DNA from 4 places in the Sporosarcina pasadenensis genome. Region 4 is predicted to be linked to each of the others. Evidence: riboswitches for the same ligand, from Rfam matches in the RefSeq annotation. Region 4 holds a riboswitch; each other region holds the start of a gene.
The links. A riboswitch is a leader RNA that binds a small molecule or an ion and turns the genes downstream of it on or off. The one in region 4 is predicted to bind cyclic di-GMP.
Positions count from the first base shown of each region.

Region 1: another riboswitch for cyclic di-GMP. It lies ahead of AB1K89_RS09260 (hypothetical protein); the one in region 4 lies ahead of AB1K89_RS12280 (Ig-like domain-containing protein).
Region 2: another riboswitch for cyclic di-GMP. It lies ahead of folE (GTP cyclohydrolase I FolE); the one in region 4 lies ahead of AB1K89_RS12280 (Ig-like domain-containing protein).
Region 3: another riboswitch for cyclic di-GMP. It lies ahead of AB1K89_RS00415 (GGDEF domain-containing protein); the one in region 4 lies ahead of AB1K89_RS12280 (Ig-like domain-containing protein).

Region 1 covers NZ_JBFEGM010000005.1:210,534-215,681, reverse strand. Annotated here, with positions in the region: gene AB1K89_RS09275 (aminotransferase class I/II-fold pyridoxal phosphate-dependent enzyme) at 1-580, shown strand, start outside; gene AB1K89_RS09270 (signal peptidase I) at 899-2,008, opposite strand; gene AB1K89_RS09265 (hypothetical protein) at 2,269-2,799, shown strand; cyclic di-GMP riboswitch class II at 3,030-3,112, shown strand; gene AB1K89_RS09260 (hypothetical protein) at 3,169-3,972, shown strand; gene AB1K89_RS09255 (DUF5305 family protein) at 3,996-5,093, shown strand; gene AB1K89_RS09250 (sensor histidine kinase) at 5,068-5,148, shown strand, end outside.
Region 2 covers NZ_JBFEGM010000001.1:61,958-67,105, reverse strand. Annotated here, with positions in the region: gene AB1K89_RS00365 (ATP-binding protein) at 1-121, opposite strand, end outside; gene AB1K89_RS00360 (SDR family oxidoreductase) at 134-832, opposite strand; gene AB1K89_RS00355 (6-carboxytetrahydropterin synthase) at 838-1,656, opposite strand; gene folE (GTP cyclohydrolase I FolE) at 1,671-2,240, opposite strand; cyclic di-GMP riboswitch class I at 2,459-2,550, opposite strand; gene AB1K89_RS00345 (hypothetical protein) at 3,804-4,004, opposite strand; gene AB1K89_RS00340 (topoisomerase) at 4,173-4,562, opposite strand; gene AB1K89_RS00335 (sigma-70 family RNA polymerase sigma factor) at 4,958-5,148, shown strand, end outside.
Region 3 covers NZ_JBFEGM010000001.1:76,390-81,537, reverse strand. Annotated here, with positions in the region: gene AB1K89_RS00425 (thioredoxin domain-containing protein) at 1-386, opposite strand, end outside; gene AB1K89_RS00420 (hypothetical protein) at 921-1,436, opposite strand; gene AB1K89_RS00415 (GGDEF domain-containing protein) at 1,952-2,794, opposite strand; cyclic di-GMP riboswitch class I at 2,811-2,894, opposite strand; gene AB1K89_RS00410 (sensor domain-containing protein) at 3,710-4,933, opposite strand.
Region 4 covers NZ_JBFEGM010000008.1:89,363-94,510, reverse strand. Annotated here, with positions in the region: gene AB1K89_RS12290 (hypothetical protein) at 1-141, opposite strand, end outside; gene AB1K89_RS12285 (APH(3') family aminoglycoside O-phosphotransferase) at 231-1,004, opposite strand; cyclic di-GMP riboswitch class II at 1,230-1,313, shown strand; gene AB1K89_RS12280 (Ig-like domain-containing protein) at 1,347-4,382, shown strand; gene AB1K89_RS12275 (YheC/YheD family protein) at 4,575-5,148, shown strand, end outside.

The DNA.
Region 1 (5,148 bases), on a different contig from region 4:
CGGCAATAAGATCATTACGACTTCAGGTGGTGGCATGCTCGTATCCAATGACCTTGACGCATTGGCCCGCTCACGCTTCTTGGCGACACAGGCACGAGATACGGCAAAGCATTATCAGCATAGTACGGTAGGTTATAATTACCGGATGAGCAATATTCTCGCGGGTGTTGGTCGTGCGCAGCTTGAAGTGTTGGATGATCGTGTACAAGCCAGACGAGATGTGTTTGAACGATATATGCAGGCGTTAGGGGACATTGAAGGGGTCCATTTCATGCCGGAGTTGCAGGGGACGTATTCGAATCGTTGGCTGACGGCGTTGACGTTGGATTCTGAAGTTATAAAGGTAACTCCTTACGAGCTGATTGATCTGCTGGAAGAAGAGAATATTGAAGCACGTCCTGTGTGGAAGCCGCTTCATATGCAGCCGTTATTTGAAGGGTGTAAGTTTTATCCTCATAGTGTTGATGAGGTAGTGAGTGAGCGGTTGTTTGCTGAAGGGCTATGTTTGCCGTCAGGGTCGAATATGACGGTGGAGGAGCAGGAGAGGGTTATAGAGGTTTTGAGGAAGCATTTGACATAGGGTTCTACTCTTTAAAGTGACAGGTCAATTAGAATGGTTTAAGAATAAGCTGAAGAAAAGTCCGTTGGTGTCCTATAATTCACTTACCTGAGATTAGTCAAACTCATATTCAGCGGTAGGAACATCCCCAAAGAGTTAGAAGCCTCTTTTCTGAGAGAGCCATCTACCATCGACTTTTGCGATGATTTAGATGGCTCTTTGTGTTTTTGAATATAGGCAAAGATATTAATAAAAATTGTGTATGCAGCCAATATTGACTATTCATTCATACTGTTGAATGGTCATAAATACATCTTTTACAGGCATAGACACAATTCTTTAAAACGGTAACACTGCCCGCATCCTCCTTTTTTTCTTCCTAACCACATTAATCATTTTCCTTCTCATCCTTCCATCAATGAATGGATAGACAATTAGGGGCAAGCCCGGCACCAATGAAACAGTTGCAAGTGCTATCCAGTAACTTTTTTGTGCGAGGAAGTAAATTAAGGAAGACGGTAAAAACGGATAAAACAATCCTACTTTTATTGTAGTGTCGTATGAACCGGGAGTTTCGGCGTTTACGGTGAATTCTGTTTCGAGTTTTTGACCCGGAGACAGTGATAAGCTGTTATGGCTTAGCGTTACCTGTTTATCATTCGTTGTAATTGCTCCGATTAATTTGAAGAATCCTCCATTGGAAAGATCGGATAATGGATTTGTTACCGTCTCGCCAACTTTTAAAATGCCGACCGCGCTGCCCATAAGGACTCCTTGGCTGTCTTCGGATACTTGGTAGACAAGTTTTAATGTTTGACTGGAAGCGAGCATCGTTGCTCCCATGATGACGGCAATCGTTAATCCACCTACTATATAGATGAGTTGTAAATCCATCCCTTTATTTTTCTTCCGGTGTTTCTTCTTGCCGGACAGTAATTCTCCGATTCCAATAATAATGGCTATCACTACTGCAATGGCAGGAAGGGTGTAGGGGCTGCTTTGATACTTTTCCGCCCAAAGCGATAAGTACCCTAGTTTCGGGATGACGATTGGCTTTGTTCCAATCGTGAATGCCTTGCCTGCAATCATTTGCCGTTCAATCATTCCTGCCCCGTCTTGCTGATCGGAAGTTTTATTTGCATCCCCTTTTGTAACGAAACCCTGCTCCGCGTTACCGTCAATGACCCGGTGAGCAATCCATCCTTTATTAGCAAGACTCCCTTTTTCCGTTTTGAAAAAGATGATATCTCCATTTTCAACCTGGTCCTTCTCTTGTAGATTGTTAATGATGACCATGTCGCCCCGTTCCCAAACAGGGTACATGCTGTTTGAACGAATGACGGTTAGCAAAACGGGCTTGCCTGTTATGGCTGATCCGACTGCGGCTATTAATGTACATAAGATACCAATTGCTAAGACGGCGTTAAGTAATTTTGAAAATAGCTTCATGCAACCCCTCCTTGCCTCTAATTTTATTGTAAATGCATTGTAGATAATGCCCTCTAAAGTGGAATTGATAGTGTACGAAAGTATACGACGCTCCTACGTATGTAGTAATTTGGGGTCTATAAAGTAGATTATCGAAAGTAGACTAACGTTCGTAAAATCCAACACTATAGAGTGAGGATAACCATTTGGAAAGCTCCTATACTAAAAATAGTTCCAACAACGGCGAAGAGCCGAATAAAACTATTGGAGGAGATTTACAGATGAAGATGAAAAAAGGGTTGTTAATGGTAGTGTTCCTACTAGCAATGTCGAGCATCATGGCAGCAATGTCATATTCCTCGGCGAAAGTGACAAGTGCGATGACAGGGTCAGTAACAAATACGCACGAATCACTCTTAGCTCTTAGTCTTCCTGAGCCAGGGCACGCTGCATCGAAGCTTGAGGATGGGGTATTGAAAATTGATTTTTCTCACGGAACTAAATTTGGTATGCAAAAGAACAGTGAATACACTTGGAATAATTTGTTTTTGGTTAAAAACAACTCGGAAAACAATGTCACTGTAACAATTAATACTGAAGAGAAACTACCTGAGGGTGTAAAACTTTTCGTCAGAACAGGTGCTACGGAGAATTGGACTGAGATCAACAAAGAAACAGTAGCGAAATTTGAAGGATTTAATACAACTAACAATACTAGAAGAAACGTTTCTGTAAAAGTAGAAGTATCCGATAAAGCACAAATCAAGAAATTTACTCCAAACATTGTTGTTAGTGGTGCAGACGCACGATAATAATAGTAAAAGGGTTTTAATATACGAAACCTTAGAAACTGTAGATGTAGCGTACATTACGTGAAGTCTACAGTTTTTTATATGAATTTATTTACTAGGCATAACAGGATTGATTAAATTTGAAGTTAGTGACAATCCATTCATCTCTTCGACAAAAATAGAATGGAAGGTACAGCAATAATCGACGAATTATTCTTATTACTTTGGTTATACTTAACCATATAAACAAATAGTATCACGGAAACTATGAAGTACATCCTTTATATGGGCACCTTGGATGTATGGAGTAACTGGTGCAACCGGCCTGATTAAATGTGGACATCTTGTTCCGTTTAATTGGGCTATTATTATGACCTGGGAGGGGACCGATTGAAGCTCAAGTTAAGTTTAGCCGCATTTTTTTTATCAGTTTCTGCACTTTTGTTACAAAGTACTAGTTTTTCGACGGCGGAAATCAAGAACGATGTCGTGATATCCGTAGTCGCAGAGGATGATGCGCTTATTGCGATTACGGGTTGGGAAGGTAGGATATTCATATTGAAAAACAATACTGATGATTATGTGGATATCGAAAACATTATGGTAATGGGTGGTGACTCACTAGGTGTGGATGGGTACTTTTCAACAATGGCAGCTGGTGAAGCGAGAGTATTTACACTCATCGGAGAAGCACCAGAGTTATCGGGTAAGGAGATTTGGATAACTGCCAGTTGGGAATCGGGACGAGCAGATATCACTTCAATGATTCCACCATTCGTAGAGGAAGTAAATGAATGTACAGATCAGTCGAAAGTGAACGAAGTAATAGTAGATGAAGAAGTAGTTGAGGATACGAGTTTCCAGGAACCGAATGTAGAGGAAGTGGATGGGTGCACAGAACAGTCTGAAGAAGATGAAGCATCAGAAGAAGCAGATGGAGAAGTAGAAGAAGGCGAAGAAAAAATTGATGAAGGTGTTGGGGAAGCGAAAGATGAAGAAAAAGATGTAGAAGTCGTTGGGGAAGGAGAAATGAATGGAAACTCGGAAGAAGGTGGAGAGGTAGAAGTGGAAGTAGATGAAGAATCAGTAAATCAGGATTCGACGGAAGAAGATGCAAATGAAGAAACTATAATTATAGAAGAAAACAATCTGCCAAAAGCAGAACAGACAGAAAGTGTAGATGACTCACAATAGGGGTGATTGAGCTGAAAGGAATCTTGGCTACTGTACTAAAAAAGAATAATAAGAAGCTATTCTTATCGCTGCTGCCTTTATTACTCATCATAGGCGCACTATCCATTTATTCATGGATGACACCACAAACGACAACCGTTCAGCTTGTCGACAGTACATCGAATATCGAAACGGCCTTTGCGTACAAAGCAACGATGTCGCCTAACATCCTTTATCCGGAAGGAGGAACGGTCGACGTCGGAGATACTCTCTTTAAGAAAATCACAGCTGCGATTCCTTTAGATTTGAAGACGATCATCAAATCGGAGGAAGAAGTGCTCGCTAAGGGAACTTACGATATTCAGTTGATTGTTAAGGCGGGAGATATTTGGCAACGCACGTACCCACTGCAAAGCAAACAAACCTTTGAACAAAAAGGGAAGGATATTTCCGTTATCGACAATGTGTATAAAATAGACTTGACCCAATTAAACGCATTCATTACGCAAGTGGAGGAAGAAACGGGCGTCCGACAATCCCAGTATGACCTTGAAGTCGTTCCGACAATTCATGGAGTCATTCAGTATGCAGACATGGAAAGGGAACTGCAAGTTCAGGATAAGCTGATATTTCATTATTTATATGATGAAATTAAGCTTGCTAGCGAGAAGAGCTTTACGACGGCTGTTCAGTTTAATGAAAGTGAAACGACTGCCAATCCATTCAGTTTGCTGGAATTGACGCTTCCTTTGATTACCGTGAGGATTACTACTACAGTGTTGTCCGTCATTCTTTTATTATCCATCATATTTTCGTTCAAGTATTTGGATACTGGGCGAGTGAGACCTGTAAAATCAGAGTCGGAAAAGCTCAATAAAAAGTATGGCAGCCGGATGATCAGAATTTCCCAACTAATTGACTTCACTGGTAAGACGGTTATTCCGTTCGATACGTTTAAATCACTGCTGAAAATTGCGGATGAGAAAGAGCAACCGATCTTCTTCTATGAGAATGGAAATGATCGAAGCCAGTTGTATCTCATAGTGGACGGAGCGTATGTCTATACGTTTGAACCGAGAACCGATGCACCAACGGTACCGAATAAAGAGACTGGAAATGGAAAAGCGTATGTCGTTGGTTAATGTATTCTTTTTGAGGATGAAGAAGCGTCCGTCGAATCATATGGGATTATTGCTG
Region 2 (5,148 bases), on a different contig from region 4:
GAAATCCCCTTTTCGTCATACTATTTATGTCTGTGAATTCCAACTCAGAGGGGAGAGACATGACAGGTTGGTCATTTACTTTTGAAAAATCCTTAAAAACTTTACCAAATAGCCGTCTCACGGTAGCCCCTCCCTATAAAATACCTTGAGGTGGCATGATGGTAATTTCATCAATAAATGCCCCTGGCGGTTGAGTAATTAAATAAACTAAATGCTTTGCAACAGTATTTGTCGGAATCATCTTTGTGGTGTCGAGATCTGTTTCGATATCGTCCCAAAAACTACTACTTACGGAACCTGGAATGACAGATGTAACCTGGACACCTTTCCCACGTAGCTCAGTCTGTAGCACTTTCGTTAATCCTACTACACCAAATTTCGAAGCTGAGTACCCTCCGCAGCCAGGTAATGCGGTTGTTCCAGCAATTGAAACTAAATTTAAAATATGGCCTTTCTTTAGTTCAGCCATATGTCTACCAAAATGTTTGCACGTAAGATATGTCCCGCGTAAATTGATAGAAAGCATATTATCAAAGTCCTCAGTTGACGAATCTACGATACTTTCAAATACTCCAACCCCAGCACTATTAATTAATACATCCACTTTGCCGAACTGATTAATTGCTTGTAAAAAAAAGTTTTTAACTGATTCCTCGTTCGTGACATCAAGTGGAAGTTCCAATGCATTTCCATTCAGCGATTTGGAATTGCTACGACTTCCTAATACCAGGTTTGCTCCTAACCCCTGAAGCAAAGTTGCTGTTTCCTTCCCAATCCCTTTACTAGAACCTGTAATTGCAATTGTTTTTCCAAATAAGGATTTACTAGTCATCCTGCTTATTCCATTTCCGGACCGTAATATTCGAAATAATTCTTTTCCGTTTCAAATAATCCAATTTTGAATAGATTCCTGAGTTTCGGAGAGAGAAGATTCCAAATAACGATTGTCATATTTTCTGAGGTTGGATTTAATTCTTTAAACTCTTCGGTATCTAAATTCAGATTCTTATGATCGAACTTTTTCATAATTTCTTGTTCAACTATCTGGTCAATATCAGCAAGATTCGAAACCATACCAGTTATCGGATCAGGCTTCCCACTAACTGTTACCTCTAGATAGTAGTTATGACCGTGACCATAGAGGTTATTGCATTTCCCAAAGATTTCACGGTTTTCTTCATTACTTAGTTGATCGCTATGCAAACGATGTGCAGTACAAAAATGATATTTTCGTGTTAATCGAACCAAAGTCGATTCCTCCTTTTCAGCATATAAGAAATCATTTTCTCGCAAACGAATTTTATGAATTTGACAATTATCAATCTTTCCATCCAACGAATTCCATATATATGAAATGATATTCTCTGTTGTCGGCATATGAGTTTCGAAATAATGAATTTCTTTATTTAAAAACTTTCCATCTAATTCTTTTTGGACAAAGGATTTTACAACTTTATCGATATCCGTAATATTCACAACAATCCCAGAATCATTGTTTAACTTTCCTTTGACCATCACTTCAAGGATGTAATCATGTCCATGTCCATGTGGGTTACTGCATGGCCCAAACAGCCTTTGATTCTCCTTTTCACTCCACTCATCAACTCGATAATAATGAGCGGCCGAGAAATACATCTTACGTGATAAATAAAGCATTGGTAACATACCTCCTAATTTCGTAGCAGAGACCTTTCAAATTCTTCCGCTAACGCAGTATTTTCTTTAAAGACGCCCTTTTTTATTGTAGTTACAGTAGAGCTACCCGGCTTCTTTATTCCTCTTGCACACATACAAAGATGCTGTCCCTCGACGCTAACAATCACGCCTTCAGGGCTTAATACATTCATAATGGCATCAGCAATTTGTTGGGTCATTCTCTCTTGTACCTGTGGTCGTTTCGACACCAATTCAACAAGTCTGGCAAATTTACTTAACCCAACAACTCGTCCATTCGGAATGTAGCCAATATGCGCCTTTCCAAAGAACGGAATCAGATGATGTTCACAAAATGTGTAATATGTAATATCCTTCACAACAACCATTCCTTCATAGTACTCTTCAAACGTTGTTGTTAACGCCGTTTCCGGATCAATTCCAACCCCCGCAAAGACTTCTCCAAACATTTTGGCAACTCGTTTCGGCGTATCCATTAATCCTTCACGATTTGGGTCTTCACCAATTAACTCCAAAACAGAACGGATATGTTCCTCAAGTAACCCCTTCTTTATTTCAACTGTCATAATATAAATCTCCTTTTTAAATGAGTATAGATTAGTGAAACCTTCCTCAAGGTTGTCCCCTTATAAAGCCATACGTACCCTAACGTGTACAAATCGAATACCGCAGACGCAGCACCAAAAAAAAGCCCACCAAAAGGTTGGTGGGCTAAGAAATAGCAGTAAATAGATCTATTTAAAAAGAACTACTCAGCTTGCAAATCCTATTTTATCCAATCCTTTTCGGTAACCCGGCTGTCATAGCTATTCTTTCCATAGCCTTAGACCCGTGGCTTTGCGTCCTTATCTTTCAATAAGTTTGCCATTATCGAAGGTGTTTCTAACTATATCTATCGTCATGATTTTAAATATGTTAATAGCACATTAAAAGTAAGTCCTCTGTCAACGTAAAACACAACCACCCAATTACATAGTGCAGTTCATAACAAGGAAGTAAATTCATTAACTAACTATCTATATTTCACCGCATACATCGTGACCTAGTGAGAGGTTCAGTCACCCGACAGCACCTTTATTTATTCAGCCGTCTTTTCAAATCAGAACTTCCCATTTTTATTTCATTATCGAATTTAGGTTTAGTTGGGGACCAAATTTAATACCTCGTCTTTTTTCCATTTTCCCAATACTAGTTTTTCTTTTTTATTTAGCGTACCATTACTTTCCTTTTTCAACATATCTATAGCGTTGAGCCTTATGCTACGAAGCCCCTTGTTATATTCAATACAGTTTTTTAGTGGTTTTATTTTTGGAGAAAGATATACTTTCCCCTGAAGAATAACAACTTTACACTCATGACATCCTGCTAACCAACCAACCTTTTTCCTGATCCGAAATCATCATAATATAGTCAGAAGGTGGTTCTATTGTATCACACTATTCATTTATTGATAGTCCTTTAGAAAAACGTTCATGCAAATCCCCTCCATTCTAATGTAATTGGCTGGACCAAATGAGACAATGCTGGTCTATTTAAAAAAACAAAACAAGCATTGAATCACCGTTTAAAAGAATAGGAGTTTGCAAAAGATAAAATTATTAGACTTAAGGTAATTTCGTAATTGTACACTTTTACGAACTGAACAATTTAAATGAAATTCATATTAGAAAATCGTTCGTTAAAATGTAGTATCACTTTTGAACGTTCACTCGTTTATTTGGGACTTCCCGAACGAAATTGTACACTTTAAGAGACAAACCACACTCAAACACTATGCTCATGTTGTTAAGGAGCTTGATACGGAATCTGTTAACAGGACAGTACAGCTATATGAGGACATGGCTAGTACTTCGAATGTGTAAAATTTTTGTGAAATGATTTCACTTCCTTTCATTCCTGAACATATTCTATGAAAAACAAATAATGACCGTAAACGCTGTGCTATCAACGTTTACGGTCATTATTTTCACTTCTTATTGAGTTAACTTTTCATCTAACAGACAGACGTGTATATATGCCAAAATACGTTGCTGTTACAGCCTTTATAAGTATCTTGTGTTGTATTTGTGTTGCGTTTAAATAAATCCTTCAGAATTTCTCTGCGTAATTAATATCCAAAATCTCATCAACTACTCATCGTTCTTCTGCAACCAGTCATTTAGCCAGTCGACCTCTTCCTTTGATAAATCGACCTTGTTTTCATCATTATTTATTACATTATGCCAGTTAGCCTCTTCCCATTTTAAATAATCTTCCCAATCACAGATAGCTTTTCTCGCCTTCTCTGTTTCCAACTGCTGCTTTGTCTTGAAAGGAATTATCTCAGCCAATGTACACACCCCATCACAGCTTTTATATTCCTTCTATTTTATAATAGTGGATTTAGAGTAGCAAAAAATTTCTTCAACTAAGCACCCGTTAGTTTAAGTACATTTCTTCACACACTTATAAAACCACTTCATTTATAAGACTGTTTGTATCCTTTAAGAAATTCACTGTTAGTATTTCTCTATCTTTATTTTCACCTTTATTTTTTTTTCGCTAGTTGTTACTGTATTTGTTTCAGAAACATTCTTAATAGAATCTTCAACTATTTGTTGAATCAACGTATCATCAATTTTTGCATCCTTCGGGGAACCTACTGAAACTGTTAATTCATCAGTACCACCATCTATCATTATTGTTAGTGAATCACTTTCAAGCTCCGTTTGCTCTGTAATAGATACTATTATTTCATTTTTTAATTCTGATATTAAATTTGATATTCCATCATTCTCCACGTTTCCTTGAGAAAATACTAATTCCTGCTCGCTTTCTAATACCTCGGTTGTATTACATCCAATTAACAAGATTGAACACAATACAATTCCAATTATAGCTTTTTTCATCACTTCTAAATTCCCCTTTCAAAAATAAATTCACATACCACAATAAGTTTAACGTTATATATTGGCAAATGTTCCAAATTTAATAAAAATACTGTTCAACTAAACTGCCCTGTTAGTTGAACAAGAATGAGTTGATATCTCCACAATCCAGTAAAAAGGAGTATCATTTATTTTGAATTATAACTAAGATTATTGAAAGCCTGAATTATAAGTGTCGGCAATATTAAGCAACTAATCCAACGATTAAAAGGACTCCAAGTACGAAAAACACTTTTTTATAGCGTGCGCAAAAAGATTGGATCGTACCCAGAATGGCACATTAAAAAATTAATACAAATAAAAATCAAACTTTCATCAATCGGCAATCGTCTAATGTTATAAAGGGAGGAAATGAAATGGATAGCTATTCACTTGAACAAACGAAACTACTTTCCTATGAAACAATCATAGATGAACTAATGACCGATTACGGCCAAGATATATTACAACTTGTTATGCAATATGTACATAACCTTTCTGTTGCGGAGGATTTAACACAAGAAATATTTGTAAAGTGCTATAAGGCATTGCCAACCTTCCATTTTAA
Region 3 (5,148 bases), on a different contig from region 4:
ATCGCTAAGCTTACATCAACATTTTCAAGGCGTTCCTCTTCTTGCAAAGTGTATTTATCGACAAGTAATCGTTTTAATTCTTTATCTGATAGATCATGCCATTCTTGTTGTGTTTCAAGTAGTTTACCTATCACGTCTAATGTTTCTGTTGGATTCGCATTATCAAATGTCCAGTGAATTAATGCACCGCGGAGAAGTTCTTCGCGCGGTTTATCGTATAATTTCACAATTACTTCGATTTGACCGTTTTCGATATATGGGGGCAATACTTCTTTTGCTAAATGATAAATTCTTGCACTGCCGGGGCATGCTAAATTAATAAAAGCCTCTAGTTTCAAAGGTGCATCCGCACTGCCGAATTTCAGATGATCATTTTTAATTGACATATTCAATCTCCCCTTCCAACATTCTATCCTTAATATATACTATAATTATAGGTATTGTAAACATTGTAGTTAAGAATACTTCGTTAATGAAATAAATACAAATGACCCGGATGAATTTATTCATACCGATTGCCATCTTTAATGCCATGCTTTTCAGCTAGATCCTTGAAGGTTACCTCAGTTGTTTCCCGATCTTGTTGAACCTCTTCAAATTCGGCACTTCCCATCACCGTCACCCCCATTTATTTTTAAGTACAAAGCTTTGTTACACTGTTGAATTGCGCTACAGGCGGACGCTTTCCAATCGAACAGCGAAGGGTTCGATTTGCCGTATTTCTGCGTTCTTTGCAGAAATTAAGGCAGCCCTTCCTGCTCGCAAAAGCCGTTCTTCGTAACGGCTTTCGCAGGAGTCCCCGCCTTCCGCTTCAATCAACGGAACTCCTTAAATCGACTACGAAGTCTAACAGTGCTAAGTACAAAAAAATACTCCCGATTTAGAGAGTGTTTACTTTACTGCGATATGATAGTTGGACTTTATTTTAAACGATTTTCTATTTCTATTGTTGGGAAGTAATCGCCGTACTCGTTTGATTCTTTTTCCGTGCGATTCATACTGATTGTTCCCACACCCACGTATTCGATTGTCAAAGTTTCCCAACCTTCATGATCCAGTAATTCATCTGAGAGTTGGCTATATCTTGTAACGGCTAAATCTTCTGCGGATAATCTATCATCTGTTGCCATTTTTATAACAGCTTTTAATTCTTCATTTTCAATAGTCACGCTAACTAACTTATCGTCAACACCTACGCCATTGTAGTCAATAAGTTCAGTAACTTCTTCAATAGACATACCTTGTGATTCTTCCTTAGCAGGTTCTTCCTGAACAGGCGTTTCTTCTTCCACAGGTTCTTCTTCATTCACTTCTTCCTGCTCAGGCATTTCTTCTTTGACTGTCGCATCATCTTCGACAACAGCCGGCTCTTTTGTGCCATCTGCACAAGCAACCAATAACATAGCAGCCATAAATAAGATGAATAGTTTTTTCATGTTGATCTCCTCCGCATCCAATCATAACTAAAAATAGGAGGATTGTGAACCGACATGGTAACGCCAGACGAATTCATCTTTACAAAGGAGTTCATGCAAAAGTGATACAGGAACGTCATAGGTATTTGACGATTTAGGCGTTAATAAGCGTGTATTTACATTTCTTAGAAAAAGCAGATCAAACTAAAGCAAAACAAGTCGGAGACCGCGTGTCGATCAATTAAAAGTATATTGGACAACACTTTGTGCTAAAAAAGAGTATATTCCCCGTTCGCACAAATAGAAAAAAATCCACATCCTATGTATAGTACCTAATAATTTGCCATTCGATTTTTCCTTAGTTTATTATAATAATTCAATTTAAATTGACTTTGCTTTGGAAAAACAGACCTTAAATTTTCAGAGGCGTAAGCTATCATAAGTATCTGTCATTTCAAATACAAATTATATTAATAATAATTCTTAGATATCGTAGTAAGCTCCTGTAAAATAAAAATCAGCAGAAAAAGTAAGTATCAATTAATAATTGCTATCTGATTTCTACCGTTTTCTTTTGCTTTATATAACGCATTATCTGACTTCTCTATAAACTCCTCAACGGTTTCCTCATTGTAAATAGATACACCAATGCTAATTGTAAAATGAATACGTTCATTTTTATAAATGAACTCTGTTTTTTCTACAGCCTCACGTATACGTTCTGCTATTATTAACCCTTCAGCAAGATCGGTGTTTGGAAGAATAACTGCGAATTCTTCTCCGCCCAAACGAACGAAGACACCAGCAGAGTTTCTTACGTGATTATCAATAATACTGGAAGTATGCTTAAGAGCTTGATCCCCACATTGATGACCATAATTATCATTAACTTTTTTGAAATGGTCTATGTCTAATATCATAAAAACTAAAGAACTGTTCGTCCTTTTACTAATAGGAATAGTTCTTTCCATAAAAAGCTCTAAATATCTTCGATTATAAGCACCAGTCAATGAGTCTATAATAGTTAGCTCTTCTACTTTTAAATATAATTTATGAGATTTGATAATGAAGTATCCAACAGTTAGAGCAATAGACCAATTAATCAGCGAACCTAAGATAAGAGCATTAATTTCGCTATTATCAGGTTTAATTTTCTGACTAAACTCTGTTGTGTACTTCAATAAGCTATAAATGACTCCAGCCCCTATAGTTACTTTCCATTTAGGATACATATTTATAATATAGATAATCGGAATCAGAGCGAGTGACCATATAAATGGATAATGTCCACTCGCTTCCTCAGACAAAATTGTATCAATAAAAATAAGGACAGCAGTAAATAAAAAAATTAATGAGTATTTAAAACATTTTCTTTTCAATTATTCCCTTACTCCTTTCGGTAACCCAGCCATCATAGCTTAATGCTTTAGATCTGTGGTTTTGCGTCATTATCTTTCGATAATTTTGCCTTTATCAATAGAGTTGCCTTAGTATATAAGTATACAACAGTTAGATACTTCCAAGGCTAAATAAATCTGTCATTGACTCTTAGTGGTCTAAACTGCTCCGTTGTTTAACAAGACTCATTCCATTAAATGGCTCGTTTGCGAAGTAACAACATTATTAAAACATTCAATTTCAATCGCCAATTATAACATTTCCTATATCGAAATGCAGTTTTTGATAATCCGTATGATATGAAGTAATAAGCTCTCCATTCTTCATTAGTACCCTTTTGGCTAGGTAATGGATAAAATTATGTCAAGGATTGTACAAAGTGAAAACTGGGGAATTTTAAACCGTTATTATTGAGGATTTTAACACTGATATTCACACCCTGGTACATTTATTTTCATTCAGAGGTAAGAAAGATGGCAGAGGCGGTACATTCCGATGGCTGTAATCAGAGTGAGATTCTTTTTTTGTGATTCCTGGTGCACCGTGCCCCAGTCAACAGGGAAGTACCCCTTATCGAGGGCTTGTTTTTCTGGAAAGAGATGCCTCTAGACAGGAGTTGGTCATTGTATCATCCAAGTCTTCAACGCCGAGTTTCTTGGTGCTGCGAACGGCATCGGAAACAGTATTCCTTGAGTGTCCAGTGCTAGAACTGATTGTTCTATGACTGATTCCTTCAAAATAAAGTTCCGGAATCCTCCGACAATTAATTATAAAAAAGTCTCCTGTACATTATTGTCATGCGTATTTGCATGCAAACTAATTATACAAGAGGCTATTATTTAGATTGGTGGCCTCCTGTCCCAAAGACAGTGGCTCTTTTCCTCGTACTTGGTGGCTCAATACTCCGCATAAGCGGCTCTATTCATCCGCAAATCAATATTGGATTCGATATGATTAATTGTCCTCATTAATTCGGAGGCGTCTACAGGTTTACTGAATAAATATCCTTGTCCTAACGTACAGGATTGCTCTTTTAGGAATTGGAGATGCTCCACACTTTCAATTCCCTCAGCCAATACATTCAAGTCCAAATCTCTGGCGAGGTGAATGATTGTCTTCACAATCGCTTGATCGACTGGATTATGGGTCGATTCTGAGATAAATGATTTATCTATTTTTAATATATCCAAAGGAAAATTCTTCAAATGATTCAAATTGCTATATCCGGTTCCGAAGTCATCGATACTGATAAGTAGACCGAGAGATTTTATTCGTTGAAGAACACTGATTGTATGCTGTACGTCTGCCGTCATGCTTTCAGTGATTTCCAGCTCCAAATACCGGGGATGGAGTAGGGTATCTTGTAATATTTCAGCTATGACGGAAACGAGGTTGTCTTCTTGAAATTGTTGCATTGAAAGATTGACGGACATAACTAGGGTTGGATGACCTTCGTTTTGCCATGTTTTGTTTTGCATACACGCTTCCCGAATGACCCAATTGCCGATTACAGTTATTTCACCCAATTCCTCCGCAACAGGAATCAGCTCATTTGGAAATACTAGACCCAGCTCAGGGTGTTCCCATCTAACAAGTGCTTCAACCCCGACAACCTTCCCTGTATTCAAATTCACCTTTGGCTGGTAATGAAGTCGTAATTCGTCTCTTTCAATCGCCTTTGGCAAATCATTATATATAATTGTATGCCGTCTAGCATCACTCAATGCAAATAAGGGTTCTACTTTGTTTGAAGCTCGTCTGACATTGATGATCATGCCAGCAATTGCCGAATTGCTTAAACCATTTTCAATCTGAATCTCACAGAAGATTGATGAACCGTTCGCTTTCTTCAATTTCAATTCGGTTACAAGAAATCCCCTTTTTTTCTTTACACAAGTTGAAGCAATCATTTTGGCAATTTGCCATTCTTCTCTATCGATGAAATCATAATACTTTTTACCATTCATCTCTTCTGGTGTATATCCCAGTACAGTTTCTATAGAATCACTTGAAAGTTTTAAAAAGCCATTTCGATCAAAGAGAACAACAGCCTCAAAAAAATGATCAGTTATCGGGTCTAAAATATCCAAGTGTGACTTTGAAAGATAATATTTATCCATTTGCACTAACCTTCTTTTTAAAAACATTTTCTCACTATTATTATCCGTCATTCGACAATACTCGACAATTAATAATAGTTCCTATTACTCAACACAAACCCTTTAATTAGTTCTTATTGCATAGTAATTGTATCTATGAAACAATAACACTTTAAATGCCTTCTCAAGCCCAATAATATTAAATATGCAGGATGACTCGTTTATGAATTTATTCG
Region 4 (5,148 bases):
TGCCCCATCCGAAATGTCGGGATCCTCGTTATACATCCAACGTTTCCCCCACAAAATCGCATCCTCCGGATATTGATATTGTAGAATAAAGAGAATATATAACGGAATAGATAGAATCAATCCAAAAATGAACGTCAGCATACTGTCCCCTCCAAACCCTTTCTGAATACTACTTATACGAATTTCGAAGTTGGAAGTTTCAGTAATTACAAAAAATACAGTCCACCGCTTTAAAAAAACTCATCCATCAGTTGATAGTAATCAACTCTAGATTCATCCACATCCGTAAATCCATAGCCCGCAAGAAAGAAAGGTACGTATTCCTTGCCAAAATTACTGGTGATGCTTCGTATCGCCAATGCCAAATCTTGATATTTGTCTGCAACCCCAGCTCTTCCCCAGTCAATAAAGCCGCTCACTCTTTTATTTTCCACAATGACATTTGGCAAACAATAGTCACCGTGAGTGAAAACGAGATCTTCGTTTAATGGCCTGTTGGTAATGAGCTCTTTAAAAAGTTCGGTTGCTTTCCTTCCTTTTCGCCCCTCGTCAAAATCATCTTCATCGACTAATTTATGTTCCACTCTATTCTTCGCTTCTTCTATTTTCATATCCAACCTTTGATCATATGGACAATTGTCGATAGGCACACGATGAATTGTTTTGAGTCCAGATCCTAATGACTCCAACACGGTAGGCAAATATTCTCGATGTGATTGATCAGAAGCATTGACACCTTTTATTTCAGACATTAACAAGTATTCGTTTGCCTCGTCCTCCCCGTAGAATAGCACACGTGGCACAGGCAGCTTCCCTTCCAACCACTCCAATTTTTCCTTTTCATCGAAGAGACGTTCAACAGAATCTCTCGACTGCACTTTCAAGTATTGATTCGAATGAGAACTTTTTAATAAGAAGGTCTTCGCTTCCGAATGGCCAATCGTAATCGGTTCCCACGAGAATCCATTAGTCAATTTCGCTAAACTTGAAGGAACTTCTATCAAATGAAACACCGCCATTTCTATTCTGTAATTCTTTCGACTTCCGAGAATGCAGAAGTTTTCATATGAAGGTCCCGTGCAACTCGTATGATGCAGCTACATACATAATCTTGAATCAGATCATAATACATCGTTTTAGTCATCTGTTTCCTCTGCCCCAACATAAATTAATTCGAGCTTAAGATATTTATGAATTAACAAATCACCATTAGCATAATGATAAAGACTAGGTTTTTGGGAAGCTTTGAAATATGACCACTATCTGGACACTTGGGTTATATGGAGCTAGTAGTGTAACCGGCCCTCTTAATTACCTTTGTAACATTATTTATGAGGAGGAGTACAATGAACAAGCAACAGAGTAAAAAATTCGGTGCGGTTGTTCTAGCAAGTTCTTTAGTCTTTAGCTCCATTGCACCGACAATTTACGCTGCGCCTAATCCCGGTAAAGCAGAGGCTTCTACTGGCAGAACAGAGCTAAACAAAATCACAGGTGTTACTACGTTAAACCCCATTCCTGCCCGTGTAGACAATGCGAGTACAGTTCAACTAAGTGGTACTGTTGTGATTGATGGTCCAAAGCTGGAGCTAAAAGTAAATGGTAAAGTTGTAAATGCAGAAACGACACAAATTTCTGATAAGCGTTGGGCATTCAAATATGTCTACCCTTTAAACTCAGTAAATCTGTCTGAAAAGAAGGATGAGCAAATCACTGTTGAAGCCTATACAGTTTATCCAAATGGAAAAAATGCAGGCGCAGTCCATACAAGTGCTCAACCCGTTAATCAGACTGTTGATTTAACTCCACCTGACATTACTTTTAATGACTACAATAAAGATTGGACGAATCAAAGCATCACTGTTTTTGCTAGCATCAATGAAAAGGGTACACTTAATCCAGTCAGCTATACTTTTAATGAAAACGGCAGCTTTACCTTTATCGCTACGGATTTAGCTGGAAATACATCTGAGAAGACAGTGACAATTGACAATATTGATAAGGAAGCCCCTGAAGCTGAAGTTTCCTATTCCACAACTTCCCCAATCAATACGGATGTCATTGCAACTATTAAAGCAAAAGAACCAGTAACGTACACCAATCTAGATGAGTTACCGGATACAATGGAATTTGACAGTAATGCATCCACTCTTAAGTTTACTGAAAATGGCAGTTTTGAGTTAAAATTTAAAGACAGAGCTGGAAATACAGGGTCGGTCCATGTGACAGTTAAAAATATCGATAAAGTTGCTCCTGTCGGTTCACTTGTATATTCTAAAACCGAACCTACAAACGAGGATGTAACGGCAACTCTTACATTTACTAAACCTGTTACATTTAAAAACCTTGAGGATTTACCAGACACAGTTACGTATACAAAAGTGGATGATCAAACGTACACGCTTACTTTTCCAGAAAATAAAAATGTTAGTTTAGAGTTTGTAGATGCAGCCGGAAATACGGGCGAAGTGGAAATAAACGTAGCAAATATCGATAAAATTGCTCCAACTGCCAAGGTACACTATTCAACTGATAAGCCAACAAATCAGGACGTAGTAGTGACAATTGAACCTAGTGAAGATGTCACGATCCTTAACAACAATGGTTCTCCTAGTATTACCTTTACTGAAAACGGCAATTTTGAATTTCTCTTTGTTGACAGGGCCGGAAACACTGGGACTGCACAAGTAAATGTTGATAATATAGATAAGATTGCCCCTATCATCACAATTAGTGAGTATTCAACAGAATGGACGAATCAGGATATTACGGTTACTGCCAGCACAAATGAGGGATCACTAAATAAAGAAAGCCACACTTTCAAAGAAAACGGCAGTTTTGAATTCATTGCTACAGACCTTGCTGGGAATGTTACACGATATACTGTCCATATTACCAATATTGATAAAGTTGCGCCGGAAATTACAGTGAAACCTTATAATACAGACTGGACAAATCAAGATATTACGGTTGAAGTAAGCATGAATGAAGAAGGCGAACTAAATACGACAAGCCATACCTTCACAGAAAATGGCACATTTACATTTATTGCGAGAGATCGTGCAGGAAATATAACTGAGCTTCCAGTTACCATTTCAAATATTGATAAAGTTGCACCTGAAATAATCGTTGAAGAGTATATTACTAGCCCCACAAATCAAGATATCACAGTAAAAGTGAGCATGAACGAACCTGGCACATTAAACGCAGAAAGCTATACTTTCAAGGAAAATGGCGAGTTTGAATTCATTGCTACTGACCGTGCAGGGAATGAAACAAAGAAAAAAATCGTAATCTCGAATATCGATAAAGTTGCACCAGTTATCACAGTACTCAGTTACAACACTTCACCGACAAACCAGGATGTCATTGTAACCGCTGAAACTAATGAAGGAAAACTAAATGCAACAAGTCATACATTCACGGAAAATGGTTCATTTGACTTCATTGCAACGGATGACGCAGGAAATATAACTGTTGTAACCATTACGATCACCAATATCGATAAAACACCTCCAGTTATTACGGTAAATCCTTACAATACAGATCCAACAAATCAGGACGTGGTTGTTACTGTAACGACAAATGAAGGGACGTTAAATACAACTACTCATACCTTCGAAGAGAATGGTGAATTTAGCTTTGTCGCAACAGACGAAGCAGGAAATGTAACTGTTGTAACCATTACGATCACCAATATCGATAAAACACCTCCAGTTATAAGCAATGTTGTCAATGGATTCTCTTATAATACCAATGTGGCTCCTACCTTCAATGAAGGGACGGCTTTATTGAATGGAGAAGCATTTACCTCTGGAACAACTGTTTCTGTTGAAGGCAGCTATACTTTAGTGGTGACTGATGCAGTAGGAAATGAGTCAATTGTTTCCTTTACAATTGATAAAACAGCTCCAGTTGTGAGTGGTGTAGTAAACAATCAATATTACAATGTGGATGTTACTCCTACTTTTAACGAAGGAATGGCGACTATGGACGGAAACACTTTCGATTCTGGCACTGTTGTTTCTGCTGAAGGAACACATACACTTGTAGTAAGAGACAAAGCCGGGAACCAAACAATTGTTACCTTTACGATTGATAAAACGAATCCTTCTCTAACAAATGTGACAGCCAGAACAACTCAGGGCCAGATTAAAACGACAACCGTTTCAGGGGACGCCGAGCCAGGTGCGGTAGTTGAAGTTTACTTGAAAAATAGTAATGGAAAGAAGGGTGGTTCGCTAGGAAGTACAACTGTAAAGCCAGACGGCAGCTTCAGTGTTTCCTTTAGTGAAATAAAAAATAACACTGATCTCATTGTAACTGCTACTGATAAAGCAAATAATACATCCGAAGTTACTGTTACCGTAAAAAATAATTAAGTTTGCAATGTTTATGTAACAAGAGAAGACTACCTGTTCCCAAAAGACAGGTAGTCTTTTCCTGTTACTTCATTGTTATTTAAGGATGATAAAACCCTTCCAAAAAATCCAGATGCCATGATTCTATATGCATAGAATAGATAAGAAGATTCGTAACAATGGCGGCGACTTAAGAGAAGGAGATGAGAAAATATGAAAAGAACATTGGGGAAATGGGAGCAAAGTGTGTTTCTACAGCAAAATCCATTAGTAGCTAAACATATCCCAGAAACGCTCATTTACAATGAGAACATTTTAGATGAATTCTTGAACCGCTATCCGTCTGTCTATGTTAAACATAATACGACGGGCCAAGGCAGAGCGATCTTAAAGATTCGCAAAAGTAACGGCGGACACTACTATGTCAATGGATTTACCATTCAAGGAAAACCCATACAAAAGACCGTTTGGAGAGTTTATGAAATTCAGCAGCTCCTTCATCCATTTATTAAATTTGGTAGGGTAAGCGGTCCTTATATTATTCAAGAAGCTATACAAAGCTGTACCGAAAATGGACAGCCTTTGTTAATTCGGGTTCATGTTCAAAAGCTGAAAAACGATTGGGTAATTGGCGGGATGTATGGGGCAATCGCAAGCAAACTGGCGACGGAAAGCGGGGTTGTGAATTCCCATAGGGGCGCTACCATCATGACCATTTCCGAAGCATTATCACTTACAAAATTCAAAAACGATCAAAAGGATACGGTAAAGAAGTTAGAAGAAGTTG